Regions from separate parts of the Burkholderia mayonis genome, predicted to be linked through region 3. Evidence: riboswitches for the same ligand, from Rfam matches in the RefSeq annotation. Region 3 holds a riboswitch; each other region holds the start of a gene.
What was found. A riboswitch is a leader RNA that binds a small molecule or an ion and turns the genes downstream of it on or off. The one in region 3 is predicted to bind thiamine pyrophosphate.
Positions count from the first base shown of each region.

Region 1: another riboswitch for thiamine pyrophosphate. It lies ahead of WS70_RS02065 (FAD-dependent oxidoreductase); the one in region 3 lies ahead of WS70_RS25105 (DMT family transporter).
Region 2: another riboswitch for thiamine pyrophosphate. It lies ahead of thiC (phosphomethylpyrimidine synthase ThiC); the one in region 3 lies ahead of WS70_RS25105 (DMT family transporter).

Region 1 covers NZ_CP013386.1:402,551-408,726, reverse strand. The annotation lists gene WS70_RS02075 (thiazole synthase) at 1-540, opposite strand, end outside; gene thiS (sulfur carrier protein ThiS) at 592-789, opposite strand; gene WS70_RS02065 (FAD-dependent oxidoreductase) at 830-1,963, opposite strand; TPP riboswitch at 2,189-2,319, opposite strand; gene WS70_RS02060 (ABC transporter ATP-binding protein/permease) at 2,592-4,358, shown strand; gene thpR (RNA 2',3'-cyclic phosphodiesterase) at 4,881-5,441, opposite strand; gene WS70_RS02045 (alanine/glycine:cation symporter family protein) at 5,438-6,176, opposite strand, start outside.
Region 2 covers NZ_CP013386.1:2,546,933-2,553,108, reverse strand. The annotation lists gene WS70_RS12305 (DMT family transporter) at 1-199, opposite strand, end outside; gene WS70_RS12300 (hypothetical protein) at 402-641, opposite strand; gene WS70_RS12295 (glycine zipper 2TM domain-containing protein) at 889-1,101, opposite strand; gene thiC (phosphomethylpyrimidine synthase ThiC) at 1,316-3,247, opposite strand; TPP riboswitch at 3,319-3,436, opposite strand; gene WS70_RS12285 (pentapeptide MXKDX repeat protein) at 3,759-4,049, shown strand; gene WS70_RS12280 (DUF1223 domain-containing protein) at 4,216-5,028, shown strand; partial or broken gene WS70_RS12275 (cytochrome b/b6 domain-containing protein) at 5,234-5,851, shown strand; gene WS70_RS12270 (molybdopterin-dependent oxidoreductase) at 5,867-6,176, shown strand, end outside.
Region 3 covers NZ_CP013387.1:1,460,975-1,467,150, reverse strand. The annotation lists gene ftsH (ATP-dependent zinc metalloprotease FtsH) at 1-1,150, shown strand, start outside; gene WS70_RS25115 (rhomboid family intramembrane serine protease) at 1,439-2,044, opposite strand; TPP riboswitch at 2,338-2,444, shown strand; gene WS70_RS25105 (DMT family transporter) at 2,525-3,361, shown strand; gene WS70_RS25095 (NAD(P)-binding domain-containing protein) at 4,033-5,844, shown strand; gene WS70_RS25090 (LysE family translocator) at 6,093-6,176, shown strand, end outside.

The sequences.
Region 1 (6,176 bases), on a different replicon from region 3:
GCGCAGCACGCGCAGCCCGTACGGGTTCACGACGCCCTTACCGGTGCCGATCGGCGCGCCCCACGGCATCAGCGCCTCGCAGCCCGCATCGAGCAGGCGCCGGCCGATCACGAGATCCTCGGTGCAGTACGGCAGCACCTTGAAGCCGTCCTTCACGAGCAGCGTCGCCGCCTCGATGAGACCGACCGGGTCCGGCTGCAGCGTGTAATCGTCGCCGATCAGCTCGAGCTTGATCCAGTCGGTTTCGAACACTTCGCGCGCCATCTGCGCGGTCGTCACCGCCTCGGCGACTGTCTGGCAGCCCGCCGTGTTCGGCAACAGCGGCACGTTGTGGCGCTTGAGCAGATCGAAGAAGCCGGCCTCGGCCGCACCGGCGTTCATCTGGCGCCGCAGCGCGACCGTCACCATGCCCGGCCGCGCGGCGGCGATCGAATCGGACAGCGACTGCAGAGACGGATAGCGCGACGTGCCGAGCAGCACGCGGCTCGCGAAGGTTGTGCCGTGCAGCGTGAGCGTGTCGGCGGAAGAAAGAGGCGTCATCGGAAGATCCTGTGGGGGCGGGTGCAGGGACGAAGCTGGCGCGCCAACGCGTCAGCCGCCTGCGACCGGATGCACGATGTCGAGCTTGTCGCCCGCGGCGAGTGCGCGTGCCGCGTGCTGCGTGCGCGCGACGAACGCGCCGTTGATCGCGACCGCGAACGGCGGCTGCACGCCGTATGCGGCGAGCGCGTCGGCGACCGTCGCGCCGTCGGGCAGCGAGAGCGTCTGTTGATTGATCTGGATGTCCATGATGCTGTCGATATCGATTGATCGGATCGGCGGGCCGCGCTCACGCGGGCGCGTGCGCCGCGCCTTGCTGCAGCAGCGCCGGCCAGCGCGCGTCGTGGCGCCACGCGGCGAACGTGTCGGCATCCTTCACCGTACGCTCGACAAGCGCCCGTGCGAAGCGGACCGCGGTGTCGGCGACTTCCGGCGCGATCATGAAGCCGTGCCGGTACAGGCCGTTGACCGCGAGCGTCGCACCACCATCCCAGACGAGCGCCGGGCGATGGTTGGGCAGCGTCGGCCGGCATTGCGAATTCAGCTCGAGAATGCGCGCCTCGCCGAACGCCGGATGCACCGAGAACGCGGCGCTCAGCAGCTCGAGCGCCGAGCGCACGCTGACGGGCGACATGTCCTCGCCCTCGATCTCGGTCGCGCCGATCACGTAGAGATCGTTCTCTTTCGGCGCGACGTAGAGCGGATAGCGCGGATGCAGAAGCCGCACGGGGCGCGTGAGGCCGATGCCCGGCGCGTGCACGCGCACGACCTCGCCGCGGATCCCGCGCAGCGTCGGCATCTGCGCCTTCGCGCCGAGCCCGCGGCAATCGATCGTGATGCGCGCGACGGGCGCCGCCTGCGGCTCGATTGCGGTGTTCCAGTGCGCGTCGACGCCGCGCTCGGCGAGGCCCGCAGCGAGCGCGCGCAGCACCTGGCGGTTGTCGAGCTGGCCTTCGCGCGGCAGCAGGAGGCCGTGCGCGAAGCGCCCGGCGAGCGCCGGCTCGGCCGCGTCGACCTGTGCGCCCGCGAGCGCGACGAGGCCACCGTCGAGCAGCTCGGCGCTCGCGTTCGCGCGCACGCGGCGCTCAAAGAGCGGCGCTTCCGCGCGGTCCGCGTGATGCCAGACGACGAGCGTGCCGTTGCGCTGGAAGAACACGGGCTCGGGCAGCTCGGCAAGCCAGCGCGGCCAGAGGTCGAGCGATGCGACGCCGAGATCGGAGATGAAGCGCTCGGCGCTCGCCGCTTCGGCGAGCGGCGCGAGCATCGCCGCCGCGACCCATGCGGCGGAACCCGAGCCCGCCGCATCGCCGCGCTCGTAGAGCGCGACGCGGTGCCCCGCGCCCGCGAGGCGCCACGCGATCAGACGGCCGACGAGGCCGCCGCCCAGCACCGCGAAATCGGGTTCAGACGCGTGCAGGTTCATCGCATCCGCCCGTCGTGTTCGTCACCGAGAGACGGCCCGAAAGGCGGGCCGGGGAAGCCGCCGCGGCCGACGGCTCGCAGCGAAGCAAAAGAACTGAAGATTGCACGGTCATCGATACCTTCCGTCACGCGCGAAGATGCGCACCCAAAAGGACGAAACCGGCGACTGAGGCCGGCCAGAACCATGCGACGCGCAGCTCGACAAAGCGACGGCGGCGGGCGCGGCCCGGCGGGATCGGAAACTTCCCGCGCCGGTATTACCCGGATCGGGTGCGAAGGGTCTCTCTCAGCCTCGCCGCGCATCCGGCCGTGCCGACCGGCAGGGCCGAGGCGCGCGAAGCACCCCTGTTTCGTCGACGGCCATTAGACCATAAAAGCGGAAACGGCAGCAAACCTCGGAATGCGGCAAATTCGCCTGCCGCACCGCGGCGCTGGCACAATGCCCGCAGGGCACGGCGCGCGAGCGACATCGCGGCGGCGGCGTGCCGATGTCGCTCCCGGCGTTAAGCGTCGTTTAAGACATGCTCGCCAGAATCCGCGGCACGCTCGCCGCGCGGCGGCGCCGAACGGGCGCGCCGGGCGCGGCGCGGCCGTCCGCCCGGCGTCGCCGGCCTCACATCAGGAAGCTCATGACTCAATCGATGCAAGCCCTCGCCCCCATTCCGGACGATCCGTCGCGACATCCGTCTCCGATATCCACGTGGAGCCTCATCAAGCCCTATTGGGTCTCCGAAGAGTGGAAGGTCGCGTGGGGACTGCTCGTCACGATCGTCGCGATCAATCTGACGCTCGTGTGGATCAACGTGCGGATCAACTCGTGGAGCGCGTCGTTCTACAACGCGCTGCAATCGAAGGACGTGCGCGACTTCCCGAGCCTGCTGATCACGTTCGCGGTGCTCGCGTTCGCGTTCATCATCCTCGCGGTGTACGGTCTCTACTTGCGGCAGATGCTCGGCTTCCGCTGGCGCCAGTGGCTGACGACGCGCTTCCTGCACGAATGGCTCGGCGACCGCAACTTCTACCGGATCGAGCGCGACCGGCTCGCCGACAACCCCGACCAGCGGATCGCAGACGACCTGCAGTCGCTCGCGTCGACGACGCTGTCGCTGTCGCTCGACCTGCTGTCGACGGTCGTCACGCTGATCTCGTTCGCGACGATCCTCTGGTCGATCGCCGGCGCGGCGACAATCACGCTCAGCGGCCACGCGATCACGATCCCCGGCTACATGGTGTGGGTCGCGATGATCTACGCGATCGCCGGTTCGTACGTGATGCACCGCTTCGGCCATCCGCTCGTGTCGATCAACTACCAGCAGCAGCGCGTCGAGGCGGACTTCCGCTTCAGCCTGATCCGCATCCGTGAGAACGCTGAGCAGATCGCGTTCTACAGCGGCGAGCCCGTCGAGACCGCACACGAGCAGAACCTGTTCCAGCGGATCCGCGAGAACTGGTGGCGCGTGATGCGCTACACGAAGCGCCTCACGTTCGTGCTGAACTTCTACGCGCAGCTCGCGAGCCTCTTTCCGATCGCGGTCGCCGCGCCCCGCTACTTCGCAGGCGCGTTCACGTTCGGCGTGCTGATGCAGATCAGCCGTGCGTTCAGCACCGTCAGCGACTCGTTCTCGTGGTTCATCAACAGTTACGGCACGCTCGCCGAGTGGCGCGCGACCGTCAACCGTCTGCGCGAATTCAAGCGTGTGATGGGCGCGTCGCACCTGAAGGAAGCGATGTCGCCCGCGACCGAGCACGGCGGCATCAACCTGCATTACGTCGACACGGCCGAAATCACGACGTCGGGCCTAAAGCTCGCGCTGCCGAATGGCGCGGCGCTCGCGTCGATTGGCGACGTCGCGATCCAGCCCGGCTCGCGCTGGCTCGTACGCGGGCCGTCCGGCTCCGGCAAGAGCACGCTGATGCGTGCGCTCGCGGGCCTCTGGCCGTTCGGCGACGGCGCGATCGATGCGCCCGTCGACGCGCGGATGATGTTCGTCCCGCAGCAGAGCTACCTGCCGATCGGCGCGCTGAAGGCGGCGCTCGCGTATCCGTCGGCCGTCGACACGTTCAGCGACGACGCATGCCGCGACGCGCTGCGCGCATGCGGCCTCGGCGACTACGCCGAGCGGCTCGGCGAGACCGGCCACTGGACGCGCATCCTGTCGCCCGGCGAGCAGCAGCGTCTCGCGGGCGCACGCGTGCTGCTGCACAAGCCCGACTATCTGTTCCTCGACGAAGCGACGAGCGCGCTCGACGCCGACAACGAAGCGCGCCTCTACCGGCTCTTCGACGAGCGGCTGCCGAAGGCGGCGATCGTCAGCATCGCGCACCGCGAATCGGTCGCATCGTTCCATGAGCAGACGCTCGACGTGCGCCGCGATGAAGCGAGGGTCGCCGCGTGAGCGGCGCACATTCTCGCGTCGCGCCGATCACGGGCGCGGGCTCGGAGATCAGCGCGGCGCGCGCACGCTCGCGGCGCCCGGCGGCGCGCTGATGCTGCATGCGCGCGGCGCGGACGAAGCCGCGCGCGAGCGGTTCGCCGCGGTGGACGATCGATGCCGCGCGGCGGGGCGCCGCATGCGCGGCGTTCGCCGCGGATCTCGCCGCCGGGCACGAACCGGAGATCAATTTCGACGGGGCGACGCTCGCGCGGTACGGCAGCGGGCGATGAGCGGCCGGTGCGTGGAGGTCGGCGATGCGCCAGCGGGACGCGCGGCCGCAGATCGTGTCCACGCTCGCCGACGATCGTAAATGCCAAGAAGTGTCGCCGAATGCCGGTCGGCGACGCAGCCGGTCATTTCGTCAGACAGGCGAAAGAGAGGATATCGAACGACAAGCGGCCGGCGCCGCGATCGCTTCGGGAACCTGAGCATTCGGCGAAATGCCGATCGACAACCAGGCCCCGCGCTACGCTCGCCCCGCCGTCATCCACGCAGCGCCGCCGACGCGAGCACCCGATGCTCGGCGCCCGGGCGCGTGAGAATGCTCTCGTAGAGCGTGAGCGTTTCGAACCGCAACGCGAGCGGTATGCCGCTTACGGCATCGTTCGCGCTGTCGGTCGCCACGCGATGCGCGTCACGCGGAAACCGCGCGATCGTCACGTGCGGCTTGAACGCGCGGCTGTCGGGCGGCAAACCGAGCTCGCGTAATGCGCCGCCCACCCGCTCGCCGAGCGCGAGCAATTGTGGCTGCGGCGCGAGCTCCGCGACGACGAGCCGCGCATGCGCGGTGCTCGGCCAGCAGACGACGCGCTCGACGTCGACGGGCGGCACCGCGTCGACCGCCGCGAGTTCGGCAAGGCGCGCGCCGAGCCGCTCGCTCTTCGTCCGCTCGACCGAGCCGAGGAACGCGATCGTCACGTGCAATTGGTCGCGCGACGTACGCCGCGCACCAGCGGCGACGGGCAGCGCCGCGAGCGCGTCGCGCGACGCCCGATCGAGCGTGAGCGCGACGAAGCAGCGCAGCCGGTCGCCCGCCATCGTCACCGCGCGGAGCCGAGCGGCCCCGCGGCCTGAGCCGCGCCCGCGCCACCTGCGCCGTGCGCCGCTGCGAGCTTGTCGCCCTGCGGCAGCGGCCCGTGATCGCCCCACACGTCTTCCGGGAGCACCTTGGCGAGCGTGGGAATCGTCTTGCGCGTGAACACCGGATCGGCCACGCCCGCCGCGCGCTGGCGCTGGTAATCGCGCCACGCGGCGAGCGCGTACTTGCCGAGCGCGAGGATCGCGAGCAGGTTGATGAGCGCCATCAGGCCCATGCTCGTGTCGGCCATCGCCCACACGAGCGGCAGTTGGCCGACGCTGCCGAACATCACCATCCCGAGCACCGCGAGACGGAAAATCAGCAGCGCGCCGCGTCGCCGCGTGACGAACTCGACGTTGCCTTCCGCATACGCGTAGTTGCCGATCACCGACGAGAACGCGAGGAAAAAGATCGCCACCGCCATGTAGATGCCTCCCCAGTCGCCGACGTGGCTCGAGATCGCGCGCTGCGTGAGCGCCGCGCCCTCCATCGACGTGCCCGGCTCGTACTGCCCCGACAACAGGATCACGAACGCGGTCGCGCTGCAGATCACGATCGTGTCGACGAACACGCCGAGCATCTGGATCAGGCCCTGCGTGACCGGATGCCGCGTGCTCGCGGTCGCGGCCGCGTTCGGCGCGCTGCCCATCCCGGCCTCGTTCGAGAACAGGCCGCGCTTCACGCCGATCGACACCGCCTGG
Region 2 (6,176 bases), on a different replicon from region 3:
GCTTGCGCAGCAGCGCGGCGAGTTCGCGCGGCGAGTAGCGCGTGAGCATGAGCGTGACGAGGAAGAGGGCGCCGATGCCGACGCGCAGCGCCATCAGCGGCGCGACGCCGAATTCGGTGACGCCGATGCGAATGAAGAGGAACGACGCGCCCCATAGCGCGGCGAGGATGATCAGCAGAAAGGCGTTCTTGATGTTCATCGAGGATCGGACACTTGGCTGTCGAGGGGAGATCGGCCAAGCATCTTACACCGCGCTGTCGCGCGATGTTTCAGGCTGCGATGAAACTGCAATGTTCGGCAACGAGAGCGAGAGCCGCGCATCGTCGGCGACCGGCCGGCGCGAAGATGAAACCGGCGCGCCGCGCGCCGACGTCGGCATGCCGACGTCGCGCGGCGAAGGCTCAGTGATGGCGCCAGCCGCGGCCGCCGCCGCCCCAGTAGCCGAAGTTGAGCGACAGCGAGGGCGCCGGATAGTAGTACGACGGATACGCGGGCGCGACGTAGACGGGCGCGGTTTCCACCGGCGCCGCGTAATAGCCGCCGGCAGGGTAGTAGCCGCCGGCAGGGTAATAGCCGTACGGGTAATAGCAGCCGGCAAGCGCGATGCTCGCGAGTGCTGCGGCGACAAGCGTCTTGTTCATGATGGTTCCGCAGTCGTGCGTGCGGGGCAGGGTTCGATGCTTGCGAGCTTAGACCGCTCTCGTGTGAAACGCTGTGTGAAACGGTAACGGATCATTTCCGCCGCTGGCCGCGGCGCAATCGTCGCACGAATCGCCATGCTCGCACGGTTTCGCGAAACGGCCGGGCGATGCCCGCCACGACGAACGCGGCGGGCATCGCCCGCATGCAAGGACGCGGCCGCTTGAGCGGCGCGCCCGATTCGCGGGCTTACTTGCCGACTTGGCTGCCTACGAGGCCGCCTGCGGCGGCGCCGCCGATCGTCGACAGGGCGTTGCCGCCGATCGCCGCGCCGGCGACACCGCCGATGCCCGCGCCGATTGCTGCGTTCCGTTGCTGGCGAGTCATCGTATCGCATGCCGACAGACTCGCTACCGTTGCGATGAGCATTGCGCATACCCCAATACGCCGAATCGATTTCATTGTTCAATCCTCGGATGAAAGAGATGCGTAGGCGCGTTCTGGAACGCAGCCCACACTCAAAAATCTACGCGGGCGATACGTTTTGCGCTGTAAGGACTTGTTAGAGCCCTATCGCTTTCGTAATCATTTGTTTCGCGCCCGGCGCGCCGTGACGCATACGTGAAAAAGCCCGCGCGAGGCGGGCTTTCGGGGCACTGCCGCGGCGCGCGCCGCATTACTGGCGATGGTAGATCTCCGAGCCGCTCTTCACGAACTCGACCGCCTTCACTTCCATGCCTTTCCTCAGCGCATCGGTTTCCGACATGCCCTGCTGCGCCGCAAACTCGCGCACGTCCTGCGTGATCTTCATCGAGCAGAAGTGCGGGCCGCACATCGAGCAGAAATGCGCGACCTTCGCCGAATCCTTCGGCAGCGTCTCGTCGTGGAATTCGCGCGCCTTGTCCGGATCGAGGCCGAGGTTGAACTGGTCTTCCCAGCGGAACTCGAAGCGCGCCTTCGACAGCGCGTTGTCGCGCACCTGCGCGCCCGGGTGGCCTTTCGCGAGGTCGGCGGCGTGCGCGGCGAGCTTGTACGTGATGATGCCTTCCTTCACGTCGTCCTTGTTCGGCAGGCCGAGGTGCTCCTTCGGCGTCACGTAGCACAGCATCGCGGTGCCGAACCAGCCGATCATCGCCGCGCCGATGCCCGACGTGATGTGGTCGTAGCCCGGCGCGATGTCGGTCGTGAGCGGCCCGAGCGTGTAGAACGGCGCTTCCTTGCACCAGTCGAGCTGCAGGTCCATGTTCTCCTTGATCAACTGCATCGGCACGTGGCCCGGACCTTCGATCATCACCTGCACGTCGTGCTTCCACGCGATCTGCGTGAGCTCGCCGAGCGTCTTCAGCTCGCCCAACTGCGCTTCGTCGTTCGCGTCGTAGATCGAGCCGGGGCGCAGGCCGTCGCCGAGCGAGAAGCTCACGTCGTACGCCTTCATGATCTCGCAGATGTCCTCGAAGTGTTCGTACAGGAAGCTTTCCTTGTGATGCGCGAGACACCACTTCGCCATGATCGAGCCGCCGCGCGACACGATGCCCGTCATCCGGTTCGCGGTGAGCGGCACGTATTGCAGACGCACGCCCGCGTGGATCGTGAAGTAGTCGACGCCTTGCTCGGCCTGTTCGATCAGCGTGTCGCGGAAGATTTCCCAGGTCAGGTCCTCGGCGCGGCCGTTGACCTTTTCGAGCGCCTGGTAGATCGGCACCGTGCCGATCGGCACCGGGCTGTTGCGGATGATCCACTCGCGCGTTTCATGGATGTGCTTGCCCGTCGACAGGTCCATCACCGTGTCGCCGCCCCAGCGGATCGCCCACGTCATCTTGTCGACTTCCTCGCCGATCGACGACGTGACGGCCGAGTTGCCGATGTTCGCGTTGATCTTCACGAGAAAGTTGCGGCCGATGATCATCGGCTCGGTTTCCGGGTGGTTGATGTTCGCCGGGATGATCGCGCGGCCGCGCGCGACTTCTTCGCGAACGAACTCGGGCGTGATCTCCGCGAGTGCGTTCGCCCCGAACGCGGCGGCGCCGAACGCCTGGCCGACGTGCTGGCGGCCCATCATCGCGGCGAGCTTCGCGCCGTTCGGGCCGCTCGCCTTCAGGCTTTCCAGATATTCGGCGCGGCGCTGGTTCTCGCGGATCGCGATGTATTCCATCTCGGGCGTGATGAGCCCCGCGCGTGCGTAGTGCATCTGCGTGACGTTCTTGCCCGCTCGCGCGCGGCGCGGGTGGCGGTGCAGGTCGGGGAAGCGCAGCTCGGCCGTCGCCGGGTCCGCCGCGCGCTCGCGGCCGTACTCGCTCGTGAGGCCCGTCAGCGTTTCGGTGTCGCCGCGCGCGTCGATCCAGCGCTGGCGCAGCGCGGGCAGGCCCGAGCGGATGTCGATCTTGACGTCCGGGTCCGTGTACGGGCCCGACGTGTCGTAGACGTAGATCGGCGGATTCATTTCGCCGCCGAAGCTCGTCGGCGTGTCGGATTGCGTGATTTCGCGCATCGGCACGCGAATGTCAGGTTGCGAGCCCGTCACGTAGACCTTGCGCGAGTTCGGCAGCGGGGCGACGGCGGCGGCGTCGACGCGGGCGTCGGCCGACAGGAACTTGGGATTGGCGTTCATGCGATCTCCTGTGGTGGGGCGCTAAGCAGGAGACGAGATTCGCGACGCGACGGGATTCAGACGTGGAACAGCGGCGAAATCCTGACGCTTCCCTGCGCTGGCATTATCCAGATCAGGTTCAAAGGGTATTTCTCACCCGCGCCGCACGATCGCTTGATCGAGCGCATTGCAGGACCCCCGCGTTAGCAAGCGCAAAAGATACACCGGGTCGGCTGCGGTTTCAACAGGGGACAGATCGATGGCGTGCGAACGCGCGTTTGGCAGCGCATGCTGCGCCGCGGCTGGGGCGGCTCGGGCGGCGCCGCCGCGTACGCGTTCGAGGCGCGCGGGCGGCGCGTCGTCTTGCGCGTCGAACCGGCGCGGCAGGGCGCGGCGGCGCGTTTGTGCGCCGCGCGATCGACCGCGCGCCGGCTCAATCGTCGGTCCCGGAGAAATTTTTGCGCGCCGCTGTCATATCCGCCGCCGCGTCCCGACTATTCGGCTCCTCAACCAATAACGATGGAGCTATCCCATGAAAAGGAATCTGATTGTTGTCGCGTGTGTCGCCGGTTTCGCGTTCGCCGTGCCGTTCGCGCATGCGCAGAACGATGCGATGTCGAAGGACGCGATGTCGAAGGACGGCATGGCGATGTCGAAGGACGCGATGTCGAAGGACGCGATGTCGAAGGATGCGATGTCGAAGGACCAGATGGGCAAGAAGCAAGATCACATGGCGAAGGGCGGCATGAAGAAGGACCCTATGTCGAAGGACGCGATGAAAAAGCCGATGTCGTCCGACAAGACGGGCCCGATGTCGAACTGAGCGGCGCCGTTCCCGGCGGATTTCACGGCATGATCCGGCTCGGCCGTCCATTTGCTGTTCGGGCGGTCTTTTTTCTCGCGATGCCGGGCGTCGAGAAAAGCCGGATCACGACACGCATGCCGGTGTGCGCAGCGTCCGCGTCCGGCACTGACCGACGAGTTTCGATATGTCGATTTCATTTTCCGCTTCGATGCGCGCCGTCGCGGCGACGCTCGCGCTCGGCGCGGCGTGCGTCGCGCAGGCGGCCGCGCTCGGCGCGTGCGCCGCGCGCAGTCCCGACGGTCGGCAGGCGCTCGTCGAGCTCTACACGAGCGAAGGCTGCAGCAGTTGTCCGCCCGCCGACGACTGGCTCGCCCGGCTCGCCGCGCATCGCGCCGCGCCGCGCGTCGTGCCGCTCGCGCTGCACGTCGATTATTGGGACGGCCTCGGCTGGACCGATCGCTTTGCGCAGCATCGCTTCACCGAACGGCAGCGCGCGCTCGCGTCGCGCGGCGGCGGCAGCTTCGTCTATACGCCGGAGGTCGCCGTCGCCGGGCGCGAGCTGCGCGGCTGGCGCGATGCGGACGCGTTCGAGCGGCGTGTCATCGCGACGGCCGCCGAGCCCGCGCGCGTCGGCATCGCGCTGTCCGCCGCGCGGCGCGCGGACGCGCTCGACGTCGATCTGTCCGTGACGCTGCGCGCCGGTGCGCCGCGTGCGGTCGATGCGTATCTGGCGCTGTACGAGAACGGCATCGAGTCGCAGGTGCGTGCGGGCGAGAACCGCGGCGCGACGCTGCATCACGAGCGCGTCGTGCGCCAGTGGATCGGGCCGCTCGCGTCCGAGGGACGCACGGCCGCGTCGCTCGACGTGCAGCGCCGGCTGCCGTTGCCGGCGGGCCTGCGCGCACAGGACGCGGCGCGCTACGGCATCGCGGCGTTCGTCGAGGACCCGGCGACGGGCGACGTGCTGCAGGCGCTCGATCTGCCGCTATGCGATTGAGCGGCTTGCGCTCGCATTCGATCAAGGAAGGAGGGCTTCGTCCATGAATGCAACGACGACGATAAACGCGGCGACGAAGGTCGCGGCCAGCGCGTCGACGAATACGCCGATGAACGCGCCGATGAACGCGCCGATCGACGGAACGATCAGCGTGGCGACCAACGCAGCCGACAACGCAGCCGACAACGCAGCCGACAACGCAACGACCGACGCAACGACGACCGCGATCCGGCCGCGCAGGCCGATCCATCCGTCATGGGTGCGCGCGAGCCACTGGCTCAACGCGATCGCCGCCGTGACGATGGCGCTGTCGGGCTGGCGGATCTACGACGCGTCGCCGATCTACGCGGGCTTCACGTTCCCGCGCGGCATCACGCTGGGCGGCTGGCTCGGCGGCGCGCTGCAATGGCATTTCGCCGCGATGTGGCTGCTGTTCTTCAATGGCGTGTTCTATTTGACGATGAGCGTCGCGACCGGACGCTTCGGGCGCAAGTTCCTGCCGCTGAGCGCGAAGGGCATTGCGCGCGATCTGCGCGACGCGCTGCGCGGCCGGCTGTCGCACGACGATCTGTCCGTCTACAACGCGGTCCAGCGCGCGGCGTACGTCGCGGCGATCGCCGATCTCGTGCTGCTCGCGCTGTCCGGGCTCGTGATCTGGAAATCGGTGCAGTTCCCGCTGTTGCGCGAACTGCTCGGCGGCTACGACAACGCGCGCGTCGTGCATTTCTGGGCGATGGCGTTTCTCGTCGCGTTCTTCGTCGTGCACGTCGCGATGGCGGCGCTCGTTCCGCGCTCGCTGCTCGCGATGCTGCGCGGACACTAAAAGGAGTCTTTCATCATGTCCGAAAACGACGAGAAAAAGCCTATGGGCGACAATGCGAGGATCGACCGCGCATCGCTGCTGATCGACGTGCGCAAGGCGCTCGCGCTGCCGTCGCGGCGTCTGTTCGGCAAGCGCGTGCTGACGCTCGGCGGCCTCGCGATGCTGACGGGCTGCACGCTGCGCGACGACGCGTCGGTCGACGACTTCCTCGAGAAGGTGTCGCGCGCGAACGATCGCGTGCAGGCGTGGCTGTTCGGCCCGACGCGGCTCGCGCCGACGTATACGGAAGCCGACCTCACGCGCCCGTTCCCGTTCAACGCGTTCT
Region 3 (6,176 bases):
CGGCGCGGGCCTCACGTCGGGCAACGACGAGCGCGAGCAGACGCTCAACCAGCTGCTCGTCGAGATGGACGGCTTCCAGGCGAATTCGGGCGTCATCATCATGGCGGCCACCAATCGTCCGGAGATTCTCGATCCCGCGCTGCTGCGCCCGGGCCGCTTCGACCGGCACATCGCGATCGACCGGCCGGACGTGACCGGACGGCGGCAGATCCTGTCGGTCCACGTGAAGCAGGTGAAGCTCGCGCCGGACGTCGATCTCGGCGAGCTCGCGTCGCGCACGCCGGGCTTCGTCGGCGCGGATCTCGCGAACATCGTCAACGAGGCGGCGCTGCACGCGGCCGAGCATGACAAGCCGGCGATCGACATGTCGGACTTCGACGAGGCGATCGACCGCGCGATGACCGGCATGGAGCGCAAGAGCCGCGTGATGAGCGAGCAGGAGAAGATCACGATCGCGCATCACGAGGCAGGGCACGCGCTGATCGCGCAGACCCGCGCGCACAGCGATCCGGTGAAGAAGGTGTCGATCATCCCGCGCGGAATCGCGGCGCTCGGCTACACGCAGCAGGTGCCGACCGAGGACCGCTACGTGCTCAGGAAGAGCGAGCTGCTCGACCGGCTCGACGTGCTGCTCGGCGGGCGCGTCGCCGAGGAGATCGTGTTCGGCGACGTGTCGACGGGCGCGGAGAACGACCTCGAGCGCGCGACCGAGATGGCGCGGCACATGGTCGCTCGCTACGGGATGAGCGAGCGGATCGGCCTCGCGACGTTCGGCGACGCCGACAGCCGCGGGCTATTGCCCGTCGTCTGGCAGCCGGGAGGCGAGCGCTGCAGCGAGAGCACCGCGACGCGGATCGACGACGAGATTCAGCGGCTCCTCGCCGAAGCGCACGATCGCGTGTCGCGAACGCTGAAGGAGCGGCGCGACGCGCTCGAACGGATCGCGCAGTATCTGCTGAAGCACGAGGTCGTCGATCATGAGATGCTCGTGAGACTGATGAACGACGAGCCGCTGCTGGAAGGCGAAACCGGCGAAACGGGAAAATCGGGCGAGCAAGGCGGGAGCGCGGCGAAGCGGGGCGAAGACGATCCCGATCCGCCGACGCTGCCGACAGGCGCCGACAAGGCCGATCATTCGGTGCCGCAGTGACGCAGCCGTATCGGCGGCGGGGCGCTCATCGCTTGCGTCGGGCGGCGCGAAACGGTTCGCGAGGCAACGGTTCGCGAAGCGAGGCGAGCGCCCGATCGGATCGGCGGATATCTGCGGCGGCGATGTCACACGGAAAGGGCGCGGCGCGAGCGTCGACGGCATGACGAAGCGCTCGTCGCCGCAATCGTCCCGGGGTGCGCCGCGCCGGTGCGGCCAACGCCGCGCACGCGCCGCCGGCCGCGCGATCGATCGCGGGCGGCGCGCCGGCAAGCCGCCCGTCGCCACCCCTTACTCGATCGGCCATTCCCTTCGCGGCCGCGCCCAGAACAGCATCAGCACGAGCGCGCCGAACATCCCGCCCAGATGCGCGAAATGCGCGATGCCGCTGGCCGCGCCGGCGACGCCGAGCAGCAACTCGACGCCCGCGTAGACGAGTGCGAACACCCACGCGGGCATCGGAATCGGCGGAAACAGCAGCACGACGCGGCGCGACGGATACAGCAGCGCATATGCGGCGAGCACGCCGAACACGCCGGCCGACGCGCCGATCGTCGGCGCGGCGCCCGTCGCCGTATAACGGGCGACGACGAGCTGCGTGAGCGCGCCGCAGACGACGCTCGCGAGATAGAGCGTGCCGAACCGCGCGCGGCCGAGCGAGCGCTCGACGTCGCGGCCGAACATGACGAGCCCGAGCATGTTGAAGATCAGGTGCGACAGCCCCGCATGCAGCGCGCTGTACGTGACGATTTGCCAGACATGGAACGCCGGCGCGCCGGCCGCGGCGCCCGTGCTGAGCCGCGGCGGCCACAGCGCGAACAGCGTGAGCACGCGGTCGGGATCGGCGAGCTCGATGAAGAAGCCGATCAGGTTCAGGACGACGATGGCGAGCGTCATGGCGGCCGCGGGCGGGAAAAGTGGGGCGTCGACGGTCATTATGCCGGCATCGCCCGGCCCCCGCCGACGCGCGACAGCGCGCGGCGCGATCGATGCGATCGCATTTCCCGTCGACCGTGGATCGTGAGCGGCTTGCGCCGCGCATCGCGGCATCGGATCGTTCCGGCATCGCGACAGCGGGCGTTGCAAACCGCTTCGGCCAGCCGTTCCGTCGCGCCGGCCGAGGGTGCCGCATAGGGCGACCGGACCGCCCGCATCGGCTTGCCCGCCGCCGGGTTCTTATCGATAATAGCCGGGCCATCAGGGGGAGCCGGGCGATCGGCTGAGAGGTTCCGCGCAAGGAACGACCCCTAAACCTGATCCGGGTAATGCCGGCGTAGGAATGAGGTCCGCCATGGCTTGTCCGAAGCTCGCCGGTCGCCGCGCCGCGGCCGCGCTCTCCGTGTTTCCCGTGTTTCCCGTTCCGCTCGGCGCGCGCCGATGACGCCGTCCGTCATCGCGCTCGTCCTGTTCGCGGCGATCCTGCACGCGACGTGGAACGCGCTGCTGAGAAGCGGCGCGGACCGTCTGTGGAGCATCACCATGATGAGCTTCGCGACGACCGCCGCCGCCGCCGTCTGCGCGGCGCTGCTGCCGCTGCCCGCGCGTGCGAGCTGGCCGTATCTGACGGCGTCCGCCGCGCTGCAGGTCGGCTACAGCGTGTTTCTCGCGTACGCGTATCAGGGCGCGGCGCTCAGCCAGGTCTATCCGGTCGTCCGCGGCACGGTGCCGTTGCTCGTCACGCTGGGCGGCTACGCATGGGCGGGCCAGCGCCTGGGCGGCGCGTCGCTCGCGGGCGTCGCGCTCGTATCGGGCGGCATCGCGAGCCTCACGCTCGGCCGGTCGCGGATTCATCTGCGCTCGTTCGCCGCCGCGCTCGTCACCGCGCTCTTCATCGGCGGCTACGTGACGGTCGACGGCGTCGGCTCGCGCATCGCGGGCGATCCGCTCGCGTACGCCGCGTGGATCTTCATCGTCTACGGCATCGCGATGCCGGCTGTGTTCTTCCTGTTCGGCCGCCGTTTGAGCGACGGCTTCACGCGCGGCGAAATGCTGAAATCCGCGGCGGGCGGGCTGATCTCGCTCGTCAGCTACGCGGCGGTCGTCGACGCGCTGTCGCGCGGTCCGGTCGGTCCGATCGCCGCGCTGCGGGAGACGAGCATCGTGTTTTCGGCGTTGATCGGCTGGGCGTGGCTCGGCGAGAAGCCGAGCGGGCGGCGCTTCGCCGCCTGCGCGGCGGTGGCGGTCGGCGCCGCCTGCCTCACGTATCCCGCTTGAGACGCAAGTGTTCGCGCGACGTGCGACGGCGGCCCATGATGCGCGGTCGGACGACGCGTGCGTGAATGGCGGAAGCCGAGGGCGCGACAACATAAATGCGGGTTTCCATCGAAGCGCGCTTTCAGTTACTTTCAGCTATATTGGTATGACAAAATATTCCGGCTGATCCTGACGATTTACTTTCAGCCGCGAACCGGTCCGAGTGCCGTCGACGGCTGCTTGACCGTCGTCGACCGTACCGCGGATTCGCGCCTTTCCGATGTCTTTTCCACGGGATGATTGCGCACCACCGTTCGAGAGCAATCGCAGGCACCCGGGAGCATATCGGCGACCGGGGGTGGCTGGCATCGATCGAGGCATGGCCACGAGATGCGCAAGCCGAACTGCGAGAGCGTGCAGCTACAGGCAGCCGCCGACCTTGCGAATCGAATTTCGACGCGCGTTTGAGGCCCCGAAAACTGACGAGAAGATCGGTTGGCGATTCATAAACGCGGTATCGCTCGGGCTCGATCCGATCGATGACGAGAACGTCTTGGGGATTCAGCGCATTCGAAGGATGTAGGAGCCGCCCGACGCTCCGCATCCGCGCGACGCATTTGGCAAAACCGAATGAAAAAGGTCGATCGAGGCCTCTCTCGATTCTCAAAGGCATGAATGAGGAGACAGCAACGATGGAACATTTTTTTAACGTCATCATTGGCGGCGGCCCAGCGGGAATCAACATGGCTCTCGAATTCGAGAGAAGGGGGATTGAATATCTTTTGCTCGAGGCGAACGAGACTGTCGGTGGGCAGTGGGATCGATTTCCGGTATGCGGACAGCTTATTTCGCTAAACAAAAGATACGTTCCCGGCGATAGCCATACTTATCGGATGCGATACGACTGGCACACATTGAGCACCATCGATGCCGATGATGTGACGAACGATCCCAAGCTGCGATTCACGGAGTGGACGTCGGAGCATTGGCCGTCGGCAAGAATTTACAACGAGTATCTGAAGTACGTCGCGGAAAAGAAGGGGCTGTCGAAACACATTCGGACGCGTGCTCGCGTGCAGCGCATAGCGCGCGAAGGCGGGTACTTCGTTCTCGCCGTATCGAACGCGCCGTGCATCACCGCGGATCGTATTTTCTGCGCTACCGGCAAGTCGGAGCCGATCGTTCCGGATATCAAGGGGCTCAATGCCGAGACCTGCACTTTCTACGGGGACTTCGAGCCCGATACCGCGGTGGAACGCTACCGGAACAAGGTCGTCATCATTCTGGGCCGCGGCAATTCCGCATTCGAGATTGCACACCACCTCATCGACATCACGGCGGAGACGCGCGTCGTCACGCGGTCTCTACCCATGTTCGCCCGGCAAACACACAACGTGCATGACTTGCGGGCACAAGTCTCCGACGTGTTCGATCTGATGCAGCTCAAATCCAACAACAATATCGTGAGCGATCGCATCGTCGAAGTCAGGCGAATCGCCAGCGGCAAATACGAAGGCCGCTTGCTGGTTCGCTACGAAACGCCTTGCCCCCACTGGTCTCCGCCAAGGTGGATGAAGCGAACCGGCATCGTGGACGACGTGATCGTATGTTGTGGCTTCAATTACACGCTGCCCGGCGTTTTCGACATGGAAACCGTACGGCCGGCCATTGACGAAAAGGGAAAATACTGCCTGCTGACATCGAGTTGGGAGTCGGTCAGCGTGCCGGGTCTCTACTTTCTCGGCGCTCCGATGCGCGTCAATGATCCGGATGCCGCTTCCGGATTTGTTCACGGCTTCCGCTGCAACATTCAGGCACTCGGATACATCGTCGCCGAAAAATATCACGACATGGTGCTCGAACCGGTATTCGAATGCGATGTTCCGCTAGCGCACCCTTCCGACCCGCTCATTTATCTTTCTGAATTTCTCGTCGAACTCGTGAGCACGAGCATGCCGTTGTTCGAACTGTTCGGCTACTTCGGGTGCACGGTGACGTTCGAGCCAAGCGGCGACGAAGGCTTGATCCGAGCACGTGTATGGCCCGCATTTCCGCGAGCATATAACCTTGAACGCTGGGGCAAGGAGCCGACGAGGCTCGAAATCGTTTTCGAGTATGGATTCAGCCGATACGGCAACGGCGAACTGCCGACTCACTATTTCGCGCTGCCCGCCGATCATTTCGATACGTCCCGGAGCGCATATATCCATCCGGTGTTTCACGTCTATCGGGAAGGCGTCGAAGTGGATTCTTTCCATATGCAGGAAAGCCTCATCAGCCGCTGGGATCTCGACGATTATGTCGACGAGGAAACCAATCTCGACCAGTACAAGAACGTCGCATTCAATGCGTGTGCATGCGCGCTGGGTCTGGATGAACGTCGCAGCATGTTGCCCGTGCTCGAGGAGTTTGTGGACGCATGCTATCCGTTGATGAGCGAAGAAGAGGTGGCCGAGGCACTTCGAATTCAGCCGACGCTGGCTTTGCTCGCGAACCGTTCTTGATTGCGTGTCGAGACCTGTAACTGTATAAATACTGATATTCATTCACCAACTCACCCTGTAAACCGCCGTCGGTACATCACCGATCGATTCAAATCGGCATGAGCCGGTGTTTGTTGTCGACCGATTGGGGAAAACCGAATGCTGGCGTACGGTTTGGCAATTGATCATGCCAGGCGGCGAACGGCATTGGAAAATGACGAATGCCGACTGTTTAGCGACGGTCCAGGGGCGATTATGAGGGCGGCTCAATGTCTGGAAACTTCACGGCGCTCGATGGCCTGCTCGGGCTTGTATTTACCTCTGCAGTGTTGATCGCCGTTCCCGGGCCAAGC